DNA from 3 places in the Pseudoduganella sp. jia 12 genome. Region 1 is predicted to be linked to each of the others. Evidence: predicted binding sites of a transcription regulator. Region 1 holds the regulator's gene; each other region holds the start of a gene.
The links. Region 1 encodes HrcA, which represses chaperone genes, less so after heat shock. Its sites were predicted from a motif close to TTAGCACTCNNNNNNNNNGAGTGCTAA; they were not measured.
Positions count from the first base shown of each region.

Region 2: the regulator HrcA is predicted to act here: its motif matches at 1,757-1,783, upstream of rpoH (RNA polymerase sigma factor RpoH).
Region 3: the regulator HrcA is predicted to act here: its motif matches at 1,962-1,988, upstream of groES (co-chaperone GroES).

Region 1 covers NZ_JBUXKP010000004.1:139,199-142,472, reverse strand. The annotation lists gene ACY65G_RS09850 (outer membrane protein assembly factor BamE) at 1-380, opposite strand, end outside; gene fur (ferric iron uptake transcriptional regulator) at 573-1,001, shown strand; gene hrcA (heat-inducible transcriptional repressor HrcA) at 1,098-2,114, opposite strand; gene ACY65G_RS09835 (HAD family hydrolase) at 2,334-3,044, opposite strand; gene ACY65G_RS09830 (metallophosphoesterase family protein) at 3,166-3,274, shown strand, end outside.
Region 2 covers NZ_JBUXKP010000005.1:187,381-190,654, forward strand. The annotation lists gene ACY65G_RS13025 (hypothetical protein) at 1-366, opposite strand, end outside; gene rpoH (RNA polymerase sigma factor RpoH) at 704-1,594, opposite strand; gene ftsX (permease-like cell division protein FtsX) at 2,088-3,002, opposite strand; gene ACY65G_RS13040 (cell division ATP-binding protein FtsE) at 2,999-3,274, opposite strand, start outside.
Region 3 covers NZ_JBUXKP010000012.1:68,323-71,596, forward strand. The annotation lists gene groL (chaperonin GroEL) at 1-1,594, opposite strand, end outside; gene groES (co-chaperone GroES) at 1,633-1,923, opposite strand; gene ACY65G_RS24120 (hypothetical protein) at 2,172-2,306, shown strand; gene ACY65G_RS24125 (hypothetical protein) at 2,442-2,693, shown strand; gene ACY65G_RS24130 (cell division protein ZapA) at 2,690-3,001, shown strand; RNA gene ssrS (6S RNA) at 3,048-3,228, shown strand.

The DNA of each region.
Region 1 (3,274 bases):
ACCTTGCCTTCCTTGTCGAAATACACGACCACGCTGCTCGTGGTCAGCTCGCCGTCGCCGCGCGTGAAGCGGAACGGGTAGTCCCAGCGGTTCTCGTGGAAGATGTCGTTCAGCAGCGGCGAGCCCATGATGAAACGCACCTGGTCGCGCGTCATGCCGGTTTTCAGTTGCGCCAGCATTTCCTTCGAGACGAAGTTGCCTTGCTGAATATCCGGGCGATACGGCGAGAAGAACCACATGAAGCGCTGGATCTGCGATGCCTTGGTGGTCACGGCGCCCTGCCCCGGTTCGACGACGGGGTTGGCCTGCTGCGCCACCTGCGCGCCTTCCTTCGGCCCCAGCACGGTCTTGCCGGCGCAGCCACCCAGTGCGACTGCCACGCAGGCCGCCGCCGCAAGCAGGGGCAGGCGGGATGTCCGCGGTTTCATAACTGGCAAGACCGCGAACGGGGCAGCAGGCAGGACGGACGACGGTGACGCTTGGGTGACGCGCATAAGTGACCTCAAATCGATTGAGCGGAAGTGCCGAAACGCTATATCATAAAGCACTCCAGCAAAAACCGACTACCGAACATGAGTAACAGCCCAACCGACCTGAAGGCCAGCGGCCTGAAGGCCACCCTGCCGCGCCTGAAGATTCTCGACATCTTCCAGAACAGTTCCGTGCGTCACCTGACGGCCGAAGATGTCTATAAGATCCTCCTGGCCGACAATATGGACGTCGGTCTTGCCACCGTTTATCGCGTGCTGACGCAGTTCGAACAGGCTGGCCTGTTGAACCGCAATCACTTCGAAAGCGGCAAGGCGATCTTTGAACTGAACCAGGGTTCCCACCACGATCACCTCGTGTGCCTCGATTGCGGCCGCGTGGAGGAATTCGTCGACGAGGAAATCGAAGCCCGCCAGCAGCGCATCGCCGTCGAACGCGGCTTCAAGATCGCCGAGCATGCATTGGCGATCTATGGCAGTTGCATAAAGGATAACTGCCCGCACCGGCACTGAACGCATCACCGTCAGTCAAAAACGGCCTTTACAGGCCGTTTTTTTATTGCAATGTTGCCTGAAAAATGGGGTACGTCCCCATTTTTCGAGCAACATTCAGCCCTGGCTGAGCGCGTTCGACAGCAGCCGCGACGTGATGTCCACGATCGGGATCACCCGTTCATAGGCCATCCGCGTCGGCCCGATCACGCCGAGCGTGCCGACGATCCTGCCGTTCGCCTCGTAAGGCGCGGTGACCACGCTCATCTCGTCGAGTGGCAGCAGGTTCGATTCGCCGCCGATGAAGATCTGCACGCCGGAAGCTTTCGACGACACGTCGAGCAGCTGCATCAACCCCGTCTTTTGCTCGAACATGTCGAACATCTGGCGCAGCGACGTCATGTTCGACGACAGGTCGCTCACCGACAGCAGGTTGCGTTCCCCGGAAATTACCATGTCGTCGCCGGTGTCGGCCATCGCCTCGCTGCCCGCCTCCACCGCCGCCTGCATCAGGCGGCCCATGTCGTCGCGCAGCTGGCGCAGTTCGCCCTGCATGCGCGTGCGCACCTCGTCGAACGCCAGGCCACTGTAGTGCTGGTTGATGAAGTTGGCCGATTGCTGCAGCTGGGACGGCGTGTAGTCGACGTCCGTCAGCAGCAGGCGGTTCTGCACGTCGCCACCGGGGGCGACGATCACCAGCAGGATGCGTTTTTCGCCCAGGCGCAGGAATTCGATCTGCCGGAATGCCGATTCGCGGCGCGGGCTCATCACCACGCCGGCGAACTGCGACAGCGACGACAGCATCTGCGCCGCGTTGGCGATCAGCTTTTGCGGCGGGTGCGCCTGCGGGCGCAGGCGCGATTCGACGGCGCTTTCGTCCATCGGCTGCACGGTCAGCAGCGTGTCGACGAAGATGCGGTAGCCGCGCGGCGTGGGCACGCGGCCGGCGGAAGTGTGGGGGCTGGCGACATAACCGAGTTCTTCCAGGTCGGCCATGATGTTGCGGATCGTGGCCGGCGACAGGTCAAGGCCGGAAATCTTCGACAGCGCGCGCGAGCCGACGGGCTGGCCATCGGCGATATAGCGCTCCACGAGGGCTTTGAGCAGGGTTTGGGCACGGGTATCGAGTTGCATGATCGGTTCACAGGCTAGGCAGAGTGGGTCACTTGACAACGGCGTGGCAAAGAAAAGTGATGGTTTTTTGTGTCAGGCAAGGCGCAAATGCCCCGGCATGGCGAACGATGGCGGGGCGTTGCCAACAACGCCTGGGCGCAAAAAGGCGCGCTTTCATGCCACGGTCAGTTGCCGGGGGACCCACTACTCATTATGCACCGCCAGGTGCGCGCCGGGAATTCAATCGACTAACTGTTGTTCCAGCCACGCAATCAGCTCCCCCACGTCGCGGCAAATCGCGTCGGGCACGATGCCTGCTTCCACGTGCGCCGTGCTGCCGGTGCGGTTCATCCACACGGCTTTCAGGCCTGCCTTCTGCGCGCCTTCCACGTCCAGGCGCAGGTCGTCGCCCACGTACACGGTTTCATGCGGCGCCACGCCGAGCGCTTCGCATGCCGCCAGGAAGATGCCCGGATCGGGTTTCGCCTTGCCGAACCGGCTGGCCGCGAGCGATACCTTGAAATGGTGGGCGAGGCCGATGACTTCAAGGTCGGCGTTGCCGTTCGAGATCGTGCCCAGCGTGACCTTTTCCGCCAGGCGCTGCAGCCCGGGCAGCACGTCGTGGTAAAGCTCGACGGTGTTGCGTGCGGCCGCGAACAGCTTGATGGCCTCGTCGAGCCGGGCCAGGTCTTCGCCCACGTGCTGGAACGCCGCTTCCAGCCCGGCGCGGCGCAGGCTGATCAGGTCGAGGTGGTGTTCCGGCTTTTCGGCCAGCAGCGCCATGCGGCGCGCCCGCAGTTCTTCGATCGTGAAGGTTTGCGCCACTTTCGGCGCGTGTTCGGCCAGCCACGCATGCAGCGCGCGTTCCGCTTCGGCGATCACGGGGCCGATCGGCCACAGCGTATCGTCCAGGTCGAACAGGATGGCTTTGGGTCGTGCGATATCGTTCATGGGACCATTGTCGCATGGCCCGGCCGGGAATACAGGCACGCTGTCGTTTCCGTATCCAGCGGGTCCGCATCCGTACCCACTTGGTGCTAAATTAACGGACTGTCATCGATCCGGGGTCATCATGCGCTTGCTGCATCCACTCTCCATTTCGCTTGCAGCCGCCCTCCTGGCCGGCTGCGCCACGACCGCGCCGCTGCCGCCGCAGGTACTGTCGGCCTACGTGGTGCTGG
Region 2 (3,274 bases), on a different contig from region 1:
CAGTTTTTCCAGCGCGAACGTCAGGCCATCCTGCGTGATGGCGGGCTGCGCATTCGGCATGTTTTCCGCGAGCACGAAATTACGCGTGCCGAGGCGGCTCGTCAGCGTGAACGTGTAGCTGATATAGCCGGCCCAGACGCAGACCGCGCCTTTCTTACAGCGGCTGTCGTTGATGCGGTCGAGCTTCAACGTGGTGCCCGGCGCCAGCATCACGCTTTCGCCCTGGCGCAGCGCATAAATGGCGCTGGTCTTGCGCGGCTTGGCATCCGCCACGTCCGCCGCCGATTGCGTGCGCTCGACCGAACAGGCGGCCACCACGCCGAACATCAACGCACCGGTAATGGTGCCGACAAACCTGGCTTGCATAGGTCCTCCATGCAAATGACTGGGGAGGCGAGGTTATCAAATTGTTATTATTGGCAGCGCACGGCTGAGCATTATCTGCCTGGAAATGGAGCGTTCGAGAACAAAAGTTGCTCAAAAAATGGGGACGGACCCTATTTTTAAGGAAATAGTCGGAGGAGGTCGGTTCTTCAATCTGTTTCCAAAAACCGGGGTCAGACCCCATTTTCTGGCAATATTTCCAAAAATCGGGGTCTGACCCCATTGTTTGGCAATATTTCCCGTGATCGGGGTCTGACCCCGGTTTTGGGCAATAAAAAACCCGGCGTAAAAGCCGGGTTTCTGGGTGGCGCGGGGCGCGTTACACGTAAGCGGCCAGCGCGCCTTTCATTTTCTTCAGCGCGGCCGATTCGATCTGGCGGATCCGCTCGGCGGAGACGCCGAACTCGTCGGCCAGCGTGTGCAGCGTGGCGCCGGAACCGTCATCGTTGGCCAGCCAGCGCGCTTCGACGATGCGGCGCGAGCGCGCGTCCAGCTTGCCCAGTGCCGTTTCCAGGCCTTCGGACTGCAGGCGCGTCACCTGTTCCGCTTCCAGCACCTTGGTCGGTTCCGACAGGTCGGACGACAGGTAGGCGATCGGCGAGAATTTGTCGTCTTCGTCGTCGGTCGGCGCTTCCAGGGCGATATCGCGTCCGGACAGGCGGGTTTCCATCTCGATCACTTCTTCGCGCTTCACGTCCAGCGTTTTCGCCAGCGCATCGATCTGGGCCGGCGTCATCGCATCGAGGCCCGTTTTATGGCTGCGCAGGTTGAAGAACAGCTTGCGCTGTGCCTTCGTCGTCGCCACTTTCACCAGGCGCCAGTTTTTCAGGATGTACTCGTGCATCTCGGCCTTGATCCAGTGCATCGCGTACGACACGAGGCGCACGTTCTGGTCCGGGTCGAAGCGCTTCACCGCCTTCATCAGGCCGATGTTGCCTTCCTGGATCAGGTCGGCATGCGGCAGACCATAACCCAGGTAGCCGCGGGCGATCGATACGACGAGACGCAGGTGGGACAGCACGAGCTTTTCAGCCGCCTTCAGGTCGTTGTTTTCCTTCAGGCGCCGGCCCAGCGAGACTTCTTCTTCATGCGTCAGCATCGGCAGGCGGTTCACAGCGGAAATGTAGGCGTCCAGGTTACCCAGGTTGCCGCTGAACCCGAGTCCCAGTGCACTGGTTCCGGCTGGAACGAGGGCGGAAGGTGTGGACATAGTCATTTTCATTCCTCGCTTGAAGGTCTTGCTCCGTCACGCTGCGGGATTGCAGCACGACATTTGCATACAGCATGCAGTGTCGAACTTAATTCGGTCTTAACCACCGGCAAGGGCTGTCTGTCAAGCTTTGCCGTGTTCAACGTTGCGTTTGAACATATATTAGCACTCTCCACTAAGGAGTGCCAATCTAGACTATTCAATGGCCCCGATAGCCAAAATACTATGGCTCGATACTAGCCGTTAGGCCTGGAATACGGCTCACGCCGGCATTTATTACTTGCCAGAATTTGAGCTGGATCAAAGGATTGGGATCAAGATTATCGACAGGGCGCAACGCACTCTGTGCGTGAACGCACGATGGGCCGGGGAGGCGTGTAGGACCGCAGCCAACGACTTTGTACGCCGGCAGGAAGGTGTGAACAAACAGATAAGGGCGGCCCGCCCGATTGCAAGGGCCGAACCTTATCGGGACAGGACCGGTAAAGCCCTGTCAGGACAGCCGCTTCAGTTGCCGCCGTACCGACAAGGCCGCGCCAACGAGACCCAGGCCGGCGGACAGGGCCAGCAACAACGCCATCGCCAGCGGTTCGAGCGGGGACAGCTGGAATTCCGAAGCATACAGCCGGGCGAACTCGGCAATGGCCCGGTTCAGCGGTCGCAGCGACAGGGCCACCGCGCCCAGCGCAACGATGCCGGCGCACAGCCCCAGCAACGCCCCCGTGTAATAGAACGGGCGCTGGATATACGTGTCGGTGGCGCCGATCAGCCGCGATACGAGGATTTCCTCCCGTTGCGTGAGCACCTGCAGCCGGATCGTGTTGAACACGACCGCCACGACCACGGTGCCGAGCGTGGCAGCCAGCAGCATCAGGCCCACGCGCAGCACGCCCAGCAGTGCGGCCAGCCGCTTGACCCATTCCGAATCGACCTGCACCGATTCGACGCCGGGAATGGCACGGATGCGTTCGGCGATCTCGTCCACATGGACACTCTCCGCCGCGCTCTGGAAAGCGTCGAGCCGAACGACATAACTGTCCGGCAGCGGATTTTCGCCCAGCGTGTCGATCACGCCGGCCACGCCATTCTTTTCCTGTAACTCCTCGAGCGCCTTTTCCCGGGGCACGAACACGATCCGGGCGTTTTTCGCGGCCGCGCGCAGCGAGCCGGCCATGCCCTGCGTGTGCTCGCGCGGCAAGTCCTGCTTCAGGAACACGGACAGTTCCGGATCGACGGCCATCTGTTCGGACATCGGCCGGATATTGTCCAGCACTGTCACGCCGGCGAACGGCAGCGCCAGCGCGATCGCCACGACGAGGATATTGAAGAAGAACGAGCCCGGCGCGCGGCGCAGGTGCACCAGCGCGGAGCCCAGCGCATAGCCATGTTGACGCAGCCACACGCTCATGCGGCCTCCGCCAGCAGTTCGCCGCGCTGCAGCTGGATCACGCGGGTGGCGCTGTCCAGCACCAGCTCGTCGTGGGTGGAGATCAGGCAGGTAACGCCGGCCTTGTTGAACGCGCGCAGCGCATCGAATACCTTGTTCGCGCTGGCACGGTCCAGGTTCGCCGTCGGTTCGTCGGCCAGGATGATCTGCGGCCGGTTGACGATCGCCCGCGCGATCGACACGCGCTGCTGCTCGCCGCCGGACAGCGCGAGCGGGCTGGCCGACGCACGGTC
Region 3 (3,274 bases), on a different contig from region 1:
TGCCGCCGGCTGGCTTGTCTTCCACCACTTCAGCCACCATGCAGTCGGTCGTCAGCATCAGGCCGGCGATCGATGCGGCGTTCTGCAGTGCCGAACGGGTCACCTTGGCCGGATCCAGCACGCCCATTTCGACCATGTCGCCGTAGGTGCCGTTGGCGGCGTTGTAGCCGTAGTTGCCGGTGCCGCCCAGGACGGCGTTCACCACCACCGACGATTCTTCGCCGGCGTTCTGCACGATCATGCGCAGCGGCTCTTCCATCGCGCGCAGCACGATCTTGATGCCGGCTTCCTGGTCAGGGTTGTCACCCTTCACGGTCAGCGCAGCACGGGCACGCAGCAGGGCCACGCCGCCGCCAGGAACGATGCCTTCTTCCACGGCAGCGCGGGTAGCGTGCAGTGCATCTTCCACGCGGGCTTTCTTTTCCTTCATTTCGACTTCGGTGGCAGCGCCAACCTTGATCACGGCAACACCGCCGGCCAGCTTGGCCACGCGCTCTTGCAGTTTTTCGCGGTCGTAGTCCGAAGTGGCTTCTTCGATCTGTGCGCGGATCTGCTTGACGCGGCCTTCGATGCCCACGGCTTCGCCGGCGCCGTCGATGACGATCGTGTTTTCCTTGCCCACTTCGATGCGCTTGGCCTGGCCCAGTTCGGCCAGCGTGACTTTTTCCAGCGTCAGGCCGACTTCTTCAGCCACCACCTGGCCGCCGGTCAGCACGGCGATGTCTTCCAGCATGGCCTTGCGACGGTCGCCGAAGCCAGGAGCCTTCACGGCGCAGGTCTTCAGGATGCCACGGATATTGTTGACCACCAGGGTCGCCAGCGCTTCGCCTTCGATGTCTTCGGCGATGATCAGCAGCGGACGGCCGGCCTTTGCCACTTGCTCCAGTACCGGCAGCAGGTCGCGGATGTTCGAGATTTTCTTGTCGAACAGCAGGACGAACGGGTTTTCCAGGACGGCGACCTGCTTTTCCTGGTTGTTGATGAAGTAAGGAGACAGGTAGCCGCGGTCGAACTGCATGCCTTCCACGATGTCCAGCTCGTCGTTCAGCGACTTGCCGTCTTCCACGGTGATGACGCCTTCCTTGCCCACTTTTTCCATCGCTTCAGCGATGCGCTCGCCGATCGAGTAGTCGGAGTTCGCGGAGATCGCGCCAACCTGGGCGATTTCCTTCGACGTGGTGCATGGCTTGGCGATCTTCGTCAGTTCTTCGACGGTGGCGGCCACGGCCTTGTCGATGCCGCGCTTCAGGTCCATCGGGTTCATGCCGGCGGCAACGAACTTCATGCCTTCGCGCACGATGGCTTGTGCCAGCACGGTCGCGGTGGTGGTGCCGTCGCCGGCGTTGTCGGAAGTCTTCGATGCGACTTCCTTCACCATCTGCGCGCCCATGTTCTGCAGCTTGTCTTTCAGTTCGATTTCTTTCGCGACCGAGACACCGTCCTTGGTCACGGTCGGGGAGCCGAACGAGCGCTCCAGTACGACGTTGCGGCCTTTCGGGCCCAGGGTGACCTTGACCGCGTTGGCCAGGATGTTGATGCCTTCAACCATTTTGGCGCGCGCTGCGTCGCCGAAAATCACTTCTTTAGCTGCCATGTTCGAATTCTCCAGAATCTAGGTAAGGGGTCGGCCGATTACTTGTTGACGATGGCCAGGATGTCTTCTTCGCGCATCACCAGCAGCTCTTCGCCGTCAACCTTGACAGCTTGGCCAGAGTATTTGCCGAACAGAACGCGGTCGCCGACTTTCACTTCCAATGCGCGCAGCGTGCCGTTGTCGGCAACCTTGCCGTTGCCCACTGCCAGCACTTCACCCTGGTCCGGCTTTTCAGCGGCGGCATCAGGGATGATCAGACCGGATGCGGTCTTGGTTTCCTGGTCCAGGCGTTTAACGATGACGCGATCGTGCAAGGGGCGAAGGTTCATACAAAACTCCTTATGTGTACAGTGAGGTTGATTCGTTGTTAGCACTCTCGACTAACGAGTGCCAACGATTATAGGGATGGTCACAAGTGATTTCAAGAGGATTCATATTGGAAAAACGTACAAGCCCCGGCCGGGGCGGCTGACGCCCGCCTGTGTTTTGACAAAGCCGCGGCGGAAGCGCACACTGTCCGTTCGCATTTGGAAGCATTCATCAAACACTGCAACAACATTGTTGAGCGGAGGCTGCGATGTTCCAGACCAAATTACCGAGAGACTTGCATGCGCCCGAATGGGTGCGTGTGGCGCTTAACGTTGCCGCCGGCGCGGCGTTGGGTGTGCTGGCCGGAGCCGCGTTGCTGCTGGCCGTGGGTGCGATCACCTGATCGTTCGGGTTCCTGAAATTCCCCTGTGCCGTCCTCCCATGCCGCGTGGGGGCGGCATGTCGACACGCATTCTCGACGCACTCATTAAGATTATATTAAGTATATAAGTCAGCCGATTCGGTTGACCACGTCATCGTGCCGTCCTATAGTGGCGGGATGATTGCAGACTTCCAAGAACTTTCCGACAAGATCGAGCAGTTGGCCGAAATGGCGCAGGCATTGCGCCGTGAAAACGCGCAATTGCGCCAGGCCAATGCCGCGATGGTGGCTGAAAACCTCGGCTACCAGAAGCGCCTGGCCGAAGCGCATGCGCGCGTGTCGGCGTTGCTGGAACATATTCCCCCGCTGGAAACGGCCACCCCTGAAAACGAGGATATTCCGTCATGAGCAATGTGGACGTGACCATCCTGGGTTCGTCGTACCGTCTCGTCTGCAAGGAAGGCGAGGAGCGTGCGCTGCGCGAAGCCGCGGCGTTGCTGGACAAGAAAATGACCACCATCCGCGATACCGGCAGGGTAAAGGGCAACGACCGCATCGCGGTGATGGCCGCGCTGTCGATGGCGGCCGAGTTCCTGACTGCGAAAGCGCCGGCCGGACCGCTGTCCGAGATCTCCCTGCTCGAAGTGCAGCACAAGATCGCCGCGATGCACCGGGTGCTCGACAGTGCGCTGACCCCGCAAGAAAATCTCTTCTGACGCACGATAGGACTTTCCCTTATCGAGATAGAGGAGTAAACTCCGTGTCACCCTGCGGTGTTCGAGAAGTGCCATATATTCCTTGAACCATTTACACGCATAGGTCGCGGAACATTGTTTGGCGGGTGTGAGCGTCGCTAGTCCGATGAACCCGAAGTTGAACTGACTGTGACCGCCTTGAACCGTAAGGTTCAGGATGCCGGCATGACGGCACAGGCGGGGCCTTATTCAGTGAGAGCGGTTGCATGCATCGAAAGATGTGCAACCGCTTTT